One region of the Rhizobium sp. Root1204 genome, then DNA from elsewhere that is predicted to be linked to it. Evidence: riboswitches for the same ligand, from Rfam matches in the RefSeq annotation. Region 1 holds a riboswitch; each other region holds the start of a gene.
The links. Region 1 has a riboswitch for cobalamin ahead of cobU (bifunctional adenosylcobinamide kinase/adenosylcobinamide-phosphate guanylyltransferase). Riboswitches for the same ligand answer to the same signal wherever they lie in the genome.

Region 1 (4,478 bases):
AGAAGGCCAACGACGACACCACCAAGCGCAGGCCGCATCGGCGCAGGGATCGAACTGCGGCGGGCAAGACCCTCGACCAGCGAGACACCCTTCATCAACAGGATGCCCATGCCGGCACAGAAGCAGCCGAGCAGCAATGCTGGCAGATAGTCGGCCGGAACGACCGCGCCGAACTGCCCGACATCGATGGTGAAATCACCGGCATAGAGCCATCGGGCGACGAGATTGGCGATCAATGCGGATACGACGACCGGCGTCAGCGACACGATCGTATAGGTGCCGATGATCAGCTCGAACGCATAGAAGGCGCCAGTCAAGGGTGCGTTGAACGCGGCGGCGATGGCTCCGGCGGCGCCACAGCCGACCAGCGTGCGCAGATCCGAGCGGCGAAGCTGCAGCGAAACGCCGAGCTTGGAGGCGATGCCGGACGCAAGCTGGGTGTACCCGGCCTCAAGCCCGACAGAGGCGCCAAAGCCGTTGGAGATCAGGTTCTGGACCGCGACGATGATGCTGTCGGTCAAGGACAGCCGGCCGCCATGCAGGGCGTTGGCCTCGATCGGGTCGACCATTGGCTTTTTACGCCACGACGCCAGAAGAAGCATCACAAGGCCAAGAATGATCCCGCCGACGACCGGCGCGATCAACACCGAGATTTCGCCCCGCAGATCGCTCGCGCTCAACCTTTGTTCGTCGGCAATCCCGAAAATCAGGCTGTGCAGGCGGCTGGATATGATGCTCATCGCGGTCACGGCGAGACCTGACGTGATGCCGACGATCATGCCCGCAACGACCAGGCCGAGTTCACTGCGCCGCGCAAAGGCCCGCATGCGTCCACGGTCAAACAGCAGCGAGAGATAGCCGAGGCGGCGCAGGTCGAATTTGGGTATCATCTTCAGCTTCATTGCCAGGCCATCCAGTCTCCGCGCCGTCCTAGAAGGCATGGCATTGGAGATCAAGTGAAGTCTTGATCACATCACGCTAAACCGAGGTGGCGGAGATAGTGTCGCAATTGACTTGATCCAGGTGAGCGCCTAATCATCAGTCATTGGATGGTTCCCGATATGCTTGTGCATGCCGGGAGTAAATGGGAATGCGACGGGCCGGACCCAAGCCGGGCGTCCTTATCGCAGCCGACCCCGCGACTGTAGAACGGTCAGGGTTCACCATTCGGGAAAGCCGGTGCTTCCGGACTGTCCGCACTCGCGGCAGCGGCGCGCATTGGCCCAACCGGAAAAGCCACTGGAGTGGCATTACGATCAGCCGGGGCCGGACGCCTCTATTGTCTACGAATCGTCCACCTCTTCGTAATGCCCGTCGATTGCGGTCACGCAATCTGGCGCAAACCTCCGGGAAGGCGAGGTGGACCCGTTCGTCCCTTTGGGGACGTGGCGCCGTGAGCCAGGAGACCTGCCATCCTCAAGAGCCCCATCTTAGCGAGGGGCTCGCCCGATCCAGGGAGAGATACTCCCGATGCCAGCACGGAGGTTGTCATGGCTTTATCATCCCGTTCCCCGAACGGCCCGTTTTGCATTGCCGCGCTTTTTCGCTCGCGTGGTCCATTGGTCTGCGTACTTCCCGGCGCGCGCTGAGGCCAGGACCATTCCATGACATCGATACAGTCAGGTAGCGCGCTGATTCTCGGCGGCGCCCGGTCCGGTAAATCCACTTTCGCTGAAAAACTCGTCACGGCGTCGGGTCTGCGCCTGCATTACGTCGCGACAGGAAGAGCCTGGGACGGCGAGATGCAGACAAGGATTGACGAGCATCGCGATCGCCGCGGGCCGGAGTGGCAGACCCATGAAGAGCCGCTTGAGCTTGCCGCCTGTCTGAAGGCGATCGATGCGCCGGATCGCATCATTCTGATTGATTGCCTGACGCTCTGGGTCACCAATCTGATGATGGAGCACCGGGATATCGCGGCGGAATTTGAACGGCTTGCGGCTTATGTGCCGCAGGCCAAGGCCCGGCTGGTTTTCGTGTCCAACGAGGTCGGGCTTGGCATCGTGCCGGAGAACCGCATGGCGCGCGACTTTCGCGACCATGCCGGCCGGCTGCACCAGATCATTGCGGAGATATCCGCTGACGTCTATTTTATCGCGGCTGGATTGCCGCTGAAAATGAAGGGTTGATCCATGACCACTGCTAAAGCCGTCCACGGCAAGATTCCCGCAACCGTCATCACCGGCTTCCTCGGCGCCGGCAAGACAACGATGATCCGTAACATCCTGCAGAATGCGGAAGGACGCCGCATCGCGCTGATCATCAACGAGTTCGGCGATCTCGGCGTCGATGGCGACGTGCTGAAGGGCTGCGGCGCCGAAGCCTGCAGCGAGGACGATATCATCGAGCTGACCAACGGCTGCATCTGCTGCACCGTTGCCGACGATTTCATCCCGACGATGACCAAGCTGCTTGAGCGCGAAAATCGCCCGGACCATATCGTCATCGAGACGTCCGGCCTGGCGCTTCCGCAGCCGCTGATCGCCGCTTTCAACTGGCCGGATATCCGCAGCGAAGTCACGGTCGACGGTGTCGTTACCGTGGTGGACAGCGCTGCCGTTGCCGCCGGGCGTTTTGCCGACGATCACGACAAGGTGGATGCGCTGCGCGTCAACGACGACAACCTCGATCATGAAAGCCCGATCGAGGAACTGTTCGAAGACCAGTTGACTGCGGCCGACCTGATCATTCTCAACAAGACCGACCTGCTCGACTCGACCGGTCTTGCCTTCGTCCGCAATGAAGTCTCGTCGCGCACCAGCCGCAAACCGGCGATGATTGAGGCAAAGAACGGCGAGGTGTCCGCCGCCGTCCTGCTCGGCCTCGGTGTTGGCACGGAAAGCGATATCGCCAACCGCAAATCGCATCACGAGATGGAACACGAGGCCGGCGAAGAGCATGATCACGACGAATTCGACAGCTTTGTCGTCGAACTTGGTGCCGTTGCCGATCCGGCCGGGTTCATCGAAAAGCTGAAGCCGATCATTGCGGAACATGACGTGCTGCGTCTCAAGGGTTTCGCCGATATCCCCGGCAAGCCGATGCGCCTGCTGATCCAGGGCGTCGGTGCCCGCATCGACCAGTATTTCGACCGCCCGTGGGCAGCCGGCGAAGTGCGCCGCACCCGCCTGGTCGTCATCGGTCTGCATGATATGGATGAAGCGGCCGTGCGCGCTGCGATCACAGCGGCGGTTTGATAATGGTGAGCGCGGAGTCGCCCCCTCTGTCCTGTCGGACATCTCCCCCACAAGGGGGGAGATCAGCTGTGGCTGCCTCGCGCTCAAAGCTTTTGGTGCACGCGTCCCGGGGCCGCTCGGTCCCGATCTCCCCCCTTGTGGGGGAGATGTCACGCAGTGACAGAGGGGGGTACGACTGCCCTCGGGGAATGCCATGCATCTCCTTCTAGCCCAAAAGGGCACGATCACCGACGGCGAGGAAGCGATCGATCTCGGCCAGTCACCCGCCGATATCCTTTTTCTGTCGGCCGCCGATACCGAGCTTTCCTCGATTGCCGGGGCACATCGCACACGTGGGGCAAAGTCGAGCCTGCGGGTCGCCAGCCTCCTGACGCTCAAGCACCCGATGTCGGTTGATACCTATGTCGAGCGCACGGCGCGCCATGCCAGGCTGATCATCGTGCGCCCGCTCGGCGGTGCCAGCTATTTTCACTATGTGCTGGAGGCGCTGCATGCGGCTGCCGTCACGCATAAATTCCAGATTGCCGTGTTGCCTGGCGATGACAAGCCCGATCCAGGGCTGGAGCCTTTTTCGACCATTTCCGCCGAAGACCGCAATCGGATGTGGGCCTATTTCACCGAGGGTGGTGCCGGCAACATGGCACGGCTGCTCGGTTATGCGGAGGCGTTGATCGGCGGCTTGGAAAAGCCGGAATCCGCCGCTCCACTGATGAAGGCGGGGATCTGGTGGCCGGGGCAGGGTGTGATCGGGGTTGAGGCTTGGAAAGCGGTGGCCGGGTTTGTCCCGGATATCGCTTCTCAATCGCCAGCCGGCTCCACCGTCGCCATCTGCTTTTACCGCGCACTGGTTCAAAGCGGCGAGACCAAACCCGTCGAAGCCCTGATCGCGGCGCTTTGCGCCGAAGGCATGACCGTTTTGCCGGTGTTCGTGTCCAGCCTCAAGGATGCGGTGTCGATCGGCACGTTGCAGGCGATCTTTGGTGAGGTGCCGCCGGCGGTGGTGATGAATGCCACTGGTTTTGCTGTTTCCGCGCCCGGGGCCGACCGCAAGCCGACCGTGCTGGAGTTTTCCGATGCACCGGTTCTCCAGGTGATCTTTTCCGGCTCCTCGCGTGCTGCCTGGGAGAACTCGCCACAAGGTTTGATGGCACGGGATTTGGCGATGAACGTGGCGTTGCCCGAAGTGGACGGCCGCATCCTGTCCCGGGCCGTCTCCTTCAAGGCTGCGGCCGTCTATGATACCGATGTCGAAGCCAATATCGTCGGCCACGAGCCGCTGGG
Region 2 (4,478 bases), on a different contig from region 1:
GTCGTTGGTGCGGGCAAGGTGGCTGCGCGCCGCCGTGCCGGGTTGGCGCAGGTGCCGACCACATCCGGAACCGGCAGCGAAGCGGGTATTCGCGCCCTGGTCACCGATCCGGCAACGCAGGCCAAGCTTGCCGTCGAGAGCATCCATATGCTCGCCGACATTGCAGTCATCGATCCCGGTCTGACCTTCACGGTGCCTGCTGCGACGACTGCTGCAACCGGCGTCGATGCCATGGCCCATTGTGTCGAGGCTTTTACCAATCGCAAGGCGCATCCGATGATCGACCTTTATGCGATAGAGGGCGTGCGTCTCGTCGGCCGTTATCTCGCTCGCGCCGTTGCTGATGGTTCTGACGCCGAGGCGCGGGCGGGCCTGTCGCTTGCGTCGCTCTATGGCGGTTTCTGTCTGGGCCCGGTCAATACTGCCGGTGGCCATGCGCTTGCCTATCCGCTCGGCACGCGCTGGCATGTGGCGCATGGCGCCGCCAATGCCCTGATCTTCCCGCACGTGCTGGCTTTCAACGCTCCGGCCGTCGTGGACAAGACGGCGCAGGTGATTGCGGCACTCAATCTCAAGGCTGGTGCGGATCAGGCTTCTGTTTTTGACGCCACATCCGGTTTCTGCGCGGGACTCGGTATCGAGATGCGGCTCTCGGCCTTGGGCGTACCGGAAACGGATCTCGGTGTCATGGCTGATGATGCCTTTGCCATCCGCCGCCTGCTGGACAACAATCCGCGCGATCTTGAGCGCGCCGACATTCTTTCGATCTATCAAGCCGCCTATTGACTGGAACAGGCCTGCCGCGGCCAAGCCGGAGCGCAGGAACGGCCGCTGCGCCGCACGGAGGACTGAACATGAGCACATCGCGCGTAGCCGTTACGCTGGGAGATCCGGCCGGCGTCGGGCCTGAAGTCATCGTTAAGGCGCTGGCCGCGCTGCCCGAAGCCGACAGGGCGAATTTCGTCATCGTCGGTAATGTCGAGGCGCTGGAACGGGCCAACAGGGTAACGGGAACGGAATTGCATTTTTCCGCCACGCCCGCCGCAGGCACGATCGCCGTCGATGAAGTTGCGATTGATGGCAGCCTGCCTGCGATCGGCAAGGTGAGCCCGGTCGCTGGGGATGCGTCCGTACGTTACATCAAGCGCGCGGTTGAGCTGGCCATGTCCGGCGCAGTCGATTGCATCGTCACCGCGCCGATCAACAAGGAAGCAATGAACCTCGCCGGCCATCATTTCGACGGCCATACCGGCCTTTTGGCGCATCTGACCGGATCGAAAAGCTCCTTCATGCTTCTGGCATCCGAGCGCCTGAACACCATCCACGTCTCGACACACGTTTCGCTGCGCACCGCCATCGAACGGGCGACTGTCGAGCGTGTGCTGGCGACGATCGAGGCGGGGCACCGCCATTTTCTGCGTCTTGGCAAAAAGGCGCGTATCGCCGTCGCCGGCATCAATCCGCATTGCGGCGAGGGCGGCTTGTTCGGCGATGAGGACACGAAATTCCTGGCGCCTGCAGTTGAACTGGCGCAGGCCAAGGGCATCGATGTGGTCGGCCCGATTTCCGCCGATACAGTCTATGCCCGCGCCTATGGCGGCGCCTTCGATCTCGTCGTCGCGCAATACCACGACCAGGGACATATCCCGATCAAGCTGGTTGCCTTCGAGACCGCCGTCAACGTCTCGCTCGGCCTGCCGATCGACCGGGTGTCGGTCGACCACGGCACGGCCTTCGACATCGCGGGTACGGGAAAGGCCAATCACGTCAATATGCTATCGGCAATCGACTATGCGCGGTTGGTGGCGCGGTCGCCAAGAGCTGCACCCGCGGCTTGAAGCGGCGCCGGAGCTCAATTCTGATCGAAAAAGTCGCTGCGGATTTCGCGGCGGATCAGCTTCAGCGAGCGATCCGGCTGGATGATATAGGTTTCGTAGGCAACGCCGGTCACGGTGCGGAACGAATTGTGCACGACACTGCCGACCGGTGATTTCGTCAGCTTCGTGCGCGGCTGGCCGCCATAAGTGATACTGCCCGGGATCGGCTCGACATCCGGCGCGGTGCACGAGGCCAGCATCAGCGCGGCTACACTCAGGAAAATGAGAGGTTTCATCGGGTCTACTCCGCGAGGGCATTCATCGAAAGAATGTAGCGGTATTGGCGGCACATTCAAGCGTGGCCGTTCGCGGCGGAAGGTCTGGCGCTGAGTTGGTTTCCTAGTGCTTGGGTCTGTCCTGGTTTGACGCGGGAAAGACGAAATGAAGCTGGCCCGACTTGATCGAGGCGCGCTCGATCAGAGCCTTGTGCTCTTCCCGCATCGCCTGCGAACGCTCCCGGAATGCCCTCGACCGCGCCAGAACCGCCTGTGTCCGCGCCGTAATTTCATCAACATGGCTCATGTCTTACCTCAACGGTTATCCGGTGGAGTGATCCTGCCAAGCAAGGATACGATGCCTGCCGGCCTGCATTGCCTCATTTGTTCACTTTATGTTCCATTTTCAAGCAAGAGTCAATGGACTGATAAACTCGGCCTGAGGCGCTTGGTTTTGGGGAAGAAGCTTCGTCGGCCAAGCTTCAGTCAGCCGGTTTTGAGAGCAAATCGAGAATCAACCGTAAAGCGCAAGACGCCATCTGTTTCGCCTTGACGCGCCTTGATGCCTGATGCTAACTCGCCGCCGACGGTTCCCCGAGCGATGACTCCGAGGGGATTAATAGGGAACACGGTGAGGACGACCCAGCAGGGACCTAGACCGTGGCTGCCCCCGCAACTGTAAGCGGATTGCCGCTCATCCTCGTGACGCGAAAATGCGTCATGCCACTGGGAGAACTCCCGGGAAGGCAGATGAGATGCAGATATCCGTAAGCCAGGAGACCTGCCGTCAAAAGATCGATCCAACGTCACGGGCGGGGATGCCCTGAACAGGAGAATTTGATGACGGTTTCCTGCCGGCCTAACAGCGTATTCATACGTATTCTCCCGGATTTCCCACCACGCGGCATCTGTTTCATCGCGGGCTGAAAGGCTTCGGCAGCGAACATGCCGTGTTTGGTGTTGTTCGCCACGACGTCTTTGCCCTCACAGAATCCGTCCAGAGGCGTGATTCATCCGGAGGACTAAATGTTCATTTCCAAAACATCCCGGCATATCGGCAAATCGCTGGTCGTGCTGGCCAATGCCGCAGTTCTTGCGGCCCTTGCATCGACGCAGGCCTTTGCCGAGAAGACCCAGTATCCGCTGACATTCCACAATTGCGGCCGTGAGGTTACCGTCAATCAGGCTCCAGAACGCGCTGTTTCAATCGGACAAGGCACCACCGAAATCCTTTACTTGCTCGGCGTTCACGAAAAAATGGTCGGCACGGCGCTGTGGATCGGCCCTGTTCTGAAAGGGTACGAGGAGATCAATGCCAAGGTCGAACGGTTGGCGGATAATGATCCAAGCTTCGAGAGCGTCATCGGCAAGAAACCCGATCTGGTGACAGCCCAGTTCGAGTGGATGATTGGCCCAGAAGGCGTCGTTGGTACGCCGCAGCAGTTTGAGGAATTGGCCATCCCCGTCTATGTCTCGCCATCGGATTGTGTCGGCAAGGACAATTCGAGCGGTGGCGACGGTGTCCGCAAAGGTGTCTTCACCATGGACCTGATCTATCAGGAAATCGCCGAACTCGCGAAAATCTACGACGTTCAGGACCAGGGCGCGAAGGTCATCGCCGATCTCAAGGCGCGCGAAGAGGCGGCTCGCAAAAAGATCACCACCGCCAACGACAAGCTCTCTGCCGTGTTCTGGTTCTCAAGCGCCGAGAAGGACATCGACCCTTATGTCGCGGGCAGGAATGGTGCGCCGGGCTATATTCTCCGCACACTCGGTATCAAGAACGTCATCGACAGCGAAGAGGAATGGCCGACGGTCGGCTGGGAAACGATTGCCAAGTCAAACCCGACCATCATCGTGGCGGGCGCGTTGGACCGCCGCCGCTTTCCGGCCGATGACATCGCGGTCAAGCAGGAATTCCTGACGACCGATCCCGTTGCCAGCCTGATGCCTGCCGTCAAGGAGGGGCACGTGGTGGTCATGGACGCCCAGGCGATGAACCCGACGATCCGCACTATCGAGGGCATCGAGGTGCTCGCTGACGCGATCGCCGCATCCGGCCTCAACAAGTGATCGCCATCACCTCTTCCCTCTCAAAGACAAGCGCCATCCTGCTGGCGCTTGTCGTTCTGGTCGCAGCGCTCTGGCTGGGCGCGGCGATCGGCGAGACTGCCATTCCCATGGACATCGTCGCCAAGACCGTGGCCAATCGGCTCTGGAACGCGGGCTATCCGCTCGATCCGCTCGATCAGGGTATTGTCTGGAACTACCGGATGAGCCGCGCCGTTGTCGCCGCTTGCTGCGGTTCGGCCTTGGCGGTTTCCGGTGTCGTGTTGCAGGCGCTGCTCCGGAACCCATTGGCTGATCCCTATATTCTCGGCATTTC
Region 3 (4,478 bases), on a different contig from region 1:
CAGCAAGCGGCGTTCGGATACTTTCTAGAGTTCGTCAATCCCGAAAACGGCTTGATTGCAGATACCTCGCTGCCCGGCGCTCCGTCGAGCATCGCTGCGACCGGTTTTGGCCTTTCTGCCTATCCTACCGGCGTCGAGAGAGGCTGGATGAGCCGTCAGGACGCTGCGGCAAGAACACTGGTGACATTGAGGTTCTTTGCCGAAAGCCCGCAAAGCCGCAACAAGGACGCCACCGGCTACAAGGGGCTCTACTACCACTTTCTCGATATGAAGACCGGTCTGCGGACATGGCGCAGCGAGCTTTCGCTGATCGACAGCGCGCTTCTGATCGCCGGCATGATCACGGCGGCGGCTTATTTTAATCAGGACAATGAGGTCGAGACAGAGATCCGGTCGCAGGTCGATATGCTCTACGCCCGGGCAAACTGGGCCTGGGCGCTGGACGGAGAGGGGGCTTTGTGGCTCGGATGGAAGCCCCGGACAGGCTTTCTGCCCTATCGCTGGGAATCCTACAGCGAGGCGATCATCCTCTATGCGCTTGCTCTGGCTTCGCCATCCTATCCGATCGGCAAGGAAAGCTATGATGCTTTTGCCAGCAAATTCGATTGGATGACGGTGAAGAACAAGCCGTTCCTCTACGCCGGACCTCTGTTCATCCACCTGTTTTCACATGCATGGATCGATTTCCGTGGCATCCAGGATGAGGCTGTGGCAGCGCACGGCACGGATTATTTTGAAAATACCCGCCGGGCGATCGCCGTCCAGCGGGACTATGCGAGCACCAATCCGGGCGGTTTTACCGGCTACGGTGCCGACGCATGGGGGCTGACATCCTGCGATGGCCCCTTACGCCCCCGCCGGCTGCAGGATGGTCGGCGCCAGCAGTTTGCCGGTTATGCCGCGCGCGGAGCGCCGCTCGGGCCGGACGATGGCACGATCGCGCCCTGGGCGCCGCTCGCATGTCTGCCGTTCGAGCCACAGGCCGCGATGTCGGCGACACGGCATATCCTGTCGAGCTATCCCGACGTTATCGACACAGGGCGTTTTATCGGCAGTTTCAACCCGAGCGTTCCGGGCAAGACGGCGGAAGGTTGGCTCAACGACCGTAGCGTTGGCCTTGATCAGGGGTTGCTGGTGATGATGATCGAGAACCATCGCAGTGGTCTTTACTGGAACATGCTGCGCGAAACGCCGGTTATCCGGCGTGGCCTCCGGCGGGCAGGCTTTTCCGGCGGCTGGCTTTAAGCTAAACCGGCTGCCAGGTGATAACAGGCGGCCCCATTGAGCGAGAACCGGGTTTCAAGCAGCTTTCGACCGGATGATGTGCGGCACGCAAAAGCCGCCATAGCCTGGCAGGCGGAGCATTTTCCGCAGGTAGCTGTGTCCCTGGGGCGGGAGGGCGGCGATTTTCTGCCGGTCAATGAGGCATGGCATCTCGGTGGCGATATGGTCGAGCGCCTGCTGGACTACCAGAATTGTTTTGCTGCCGGCATGGACGACCGCGTCAGAGGCGCCCATCTAATTTCCTTCTACAGCCACCATCTCGGCATCGCGGCAGCAGCTGTCTATTTACAGACGGGGCTGGTGCCCAATCTGCATCCGGATCGCCTTGCGTTCCGGTTCGAACCTGTCGTTCAGCATGGCAGGGGGACGCCTTCGGACACTTATCCCTCCGGTATCAGCCGCCTTCATTTTCGTTTCCGGAGCTTTGCACGCGGGGATGATTGGGTGGCAGCATTTCATGGTGGCTTCGTCGAGAGCTTCAATCCGGTGATCGGCTTGCTGCAAGGCCGCACTGGCCTATCCCCCGTCGCGCAGTGGCGGCTGGTGGGTGACGGCATTGCGGGGGCTTTTCTGGAGATCGGTGCCGCCTTGGGCGAAGCGGATCGCGCAATGGCCGCAGCGCTTGCCATCATCAAGAGGGCCGGTTCACCGGTATTTTCCGAGACGGCGCACTACGCCAAGGTCGGCGCTGTTTGCGATGGCATCCCCGTCGAGCGAATCTTCCGGCTGCGAAGCGGCTGCTGTCTCTACTATCGAACAGAGGGTGGGGATTTTTGCGATGTCTGCGTGCTTCTCGATGACGAGACACAAAAAAGCCGCCTGCAGGCCCTTGTCGAGCGCACAGGCGGCCTTTGATGTACTTGCGGCGCAAGCAATGCTAGCGCCGCAACGATAGGGCTTAAGCCGATTTCAGAAACCGGTCGTTCAGGTATCCCGAAATCACGCCGAGCACGATCCAGAACGCCAGTGTCGTTGCCAAGGCGGCGACCGCGAATTCCGCGCCGAGAACTGCGGGTACCGGGCTCGAGATGTCCGTCGGCTGTGGCGCTCCATAGACGTGCGGAGCGGCGATCAGGACAAGGCCGATGATCTTGGCCAGGATCTCACCGCGCAACACGACAAGATAGAGGCCGGCGACGGAGAGAACGATCGCTGCGATCCACCAGGTCTGCCGGTCGTGGAGATCAGCGGCAGGGAAGCCCGGCAATTCCGGCGGCAGGCCGATGGCGGGCAAGAGATGGATAGCCAGCCAGCCGCAGGCGCCCCAGAGAGCGCCGTTGCGCAGCGTGATGGGGTAATTGAAGGCGAGGCTGGCGCCCGCAAGCAGCAGGCCAAATCCGGCGCCGGCCACCAGATTGGCAAGCAATGTGCCGGAGAACCGGCTCATGCCGAACATGATGCCGCCTTCGTCTTCGTGCTCGCCTTCATGGGCGTAGGCGGGTGTGATGGGTGAGAGTGCCGACAGCATTTCGCCGATCAACGAGGAGCGGTCGAGAGAAGAGTGCTGCTGCTGGCCTTCGGTTGCGGCCGGTGGTTCGGCGGCAGGTTCCTTGACTTCATATTCCTCGGCATGAAGGATGAGCGGGACCACCCGCAACTCCTGCGCCGCCGTCATGAAGACGCCCGCGATCAATCCAGCCACCAATGCGGCCAGAAGCGTTTTGACAATCATTTGATACCCCCAAAATCAAGCGGAGCAGATCGATCTTTAGTGCTCAACGCTTGCTGTGTTTGAATTCCCACGGCAAAGCCCGCCCGATGCCGGAGCATGGGCGCAATCCACGGCCGCGTGATTTCCAAAATGAAACCCGCGATCCCCTATCGATAGAGTGTGGAAAGGCTGAGCTTCCCACTGCCTATATCAATGGCAGGGGAAACCGTAGGAGTGGCGGACGTCATGCGCGGTGTCGTGCAGCACGGCGGAATTGGCAAGGCCGGCACCGAAAACCAGGAAGCCGCCGATCAACAGGGCGAGAATAGCCGTGGTGATACGGTCATTGAGAGAAAGCGGGACGCTTGAAACTGTAGTCGTAGCCATGACAACCTCCGTGATGGCGCGTGGGAAATATCCCACCAATTGGGCACCATGCCCTTCATCAACCGGCAGGTTTCCTGGCTCGCGGCGTCAGGCACTTTCGTGCCAAGGAGCTTGTCTCACCTTCCCGCGGCAGAGGCAAAACGCCCATCGCCGCAGTGGCTTTTACCGGCTGAACGTACCGGAATGACAACCTCTGACCGCTCTACAGTCGCGGGGTCGGCCGTGATAAAGATGCCCAGAATGGGTCCACCCGTCACGTTCCCATTTACTCCCCGAAAGCGCCTCGCTCCCAGGGAACCAATTGATCTGCTGATGATTATGCCGTCACCCCGGTCATGTCAATTCGGCGCTGCGACCAACAATGGCGCATTGCGGCTCTTGATTTTTCCGCGCAGTGTCTAAATTTGATATGTAATACAGTACGAGATGCGCCTAAGTTGCAACTGGGTTTCTTTGAAGAAGCACTTAATGGTTGTTTGTTTAAAAAGTACTCTTTTTGCTCATGGAACAATAGTTCTTTAGGAACCTTGGTGTAGAATGCGGAGGCGCTGATACGCGAAGCATCCTCTGCAGAGAAAACCATGAAGGCGGCGAGGTCCGAACAGGAATTCCAGAATATTCTTCGCCGTTTGGGAATTGCGCTTGACGCTTCTCAGATCGGCGTGTGGGAGCACGACACACAGAAAGACGAAGTCGTCTGGGATTTGCAGATGCACCGGCTCTACGCAACCGGCAAGACGCAAAGGCGCGTCAAGGCGGAGGTCTGGACGAATGCGATCCATCCCGATGATTTTGCCCAGGCCCAGGCCGATTTCGACCGGGCGATTGCAGCCAAGGATGCCTATTCTTCGGAATACCGGATCATTTTGCCGGACGGTGAAACCCGATACTTGCGTTCACGCGCCTATTGCTTCGAGGAAGACGGCCATATCACCCTTATCGGCGCCGAATGGGATGTGACGGCGGATGTGCTGCTCAATCGCGAACTGCGACGGCAAAAGGCGATCGCCGAGGCGCGGGCCGTTGCCCTTGAAGCGAGCCGCGAGCGGATCGCATATGCAGCCGAACATGATTATCTAACAGGACTTCCCAATCGACGCTTCTTTGACAGGCGATTGGCGGAGCTTGCGGGGGAGGCCGGACCGGAAAAGCTGGC

Region 2: another riboswitch for cobalamin. It lies ahead of ASC96_RS00875 (ABC transporter substrate-binding protein); the one in region 1 lies ahead of cobU (bifunctional adenosylcobinamide kinase/adenosylcobinamide-phosphate guanylyltransferase).
Region 3: another riboswitch for cobalamin. It lies ahead of ASC96_RS32325 (CbtB-domain containing protein); the one in region 1 lies ahead of cobU (bifunctional adenosylcobinamide kinase/adenosylcobinamide-phosphate guanylyltransferase).

Annotation. Positions count from the first base shown of each region.
Region 1 covers NZ_LMCZ01000041.1:137,949-142,426, forward strand. The annotation lists gene ASC96_RS27305 (chloride channel protein) at 1-890, opposite strand, end outside; cobalamin riboswitch at 1,034-1,430, shown strand; gene cobU (bifunctional adenosylcobinamide kinase/adenosylcobinamide-phosphate guanylyltransferase) at 1,605-2,129, shown strand; gene cobW (cobalamin biosynthesis protein CobW) at 2,133-3,197, shown strand; gene cobN (cobaltochelatase subunit CobN) at 3,391-4,478, shown strand, end outside.
Region 2 covers NZ_LMCZ01000001.1:172,743-177,220, reverse strand. The annotation lists gene ASC96_RS00895 (iron-containing alcohol dehydrogenase) at 1-786, shown strand, start outside; gene pdxA (4-hydroxythreonine-4-phosphate dehydrogenase PdxA) at 855-1,838, shown strand; gene ASC96_RS00885 (hypothetical protein) at 1,853-2,113, opposite strand; gene ASC96_RS00880 (hypothetical protein) at 2,217-2,399, opposite strand; cobalamin riboswitch at 2,663-2,896, shown strand; gene ASC96_RS00875 (ABC transporter substrate-binding protein) at 3,119-4,165, shown strand; gene ASC96_RS00870 (iron ABC transporter permease) at 4,162-4,478, shown strand, end outside.
Region 3 covers NZ_LMCZ01000043.1:54,981-59,458, forward strand. The annotation lists gene ASC96_RS29680 (glucoamylase family protein) at 1-1,245, shown strand, start outside; gene ASC96_RS29685 ((2Fe-2S)-binding protein) at 1,282-2,139, shown strand; gene ASC96_RS29690 (CbtA family protein) at 2,183-2,956, opposite strand; gene ASC96_RS32325 (CbtB-domain containing protein) at 3,146-3,322, opposite strand; cobalamin riboswitch at 3,369-3,639, opposite strand; gene ASC96_RS29695 (EAL domain-containing protein) at 3,904-4,478, shown strand, end outside.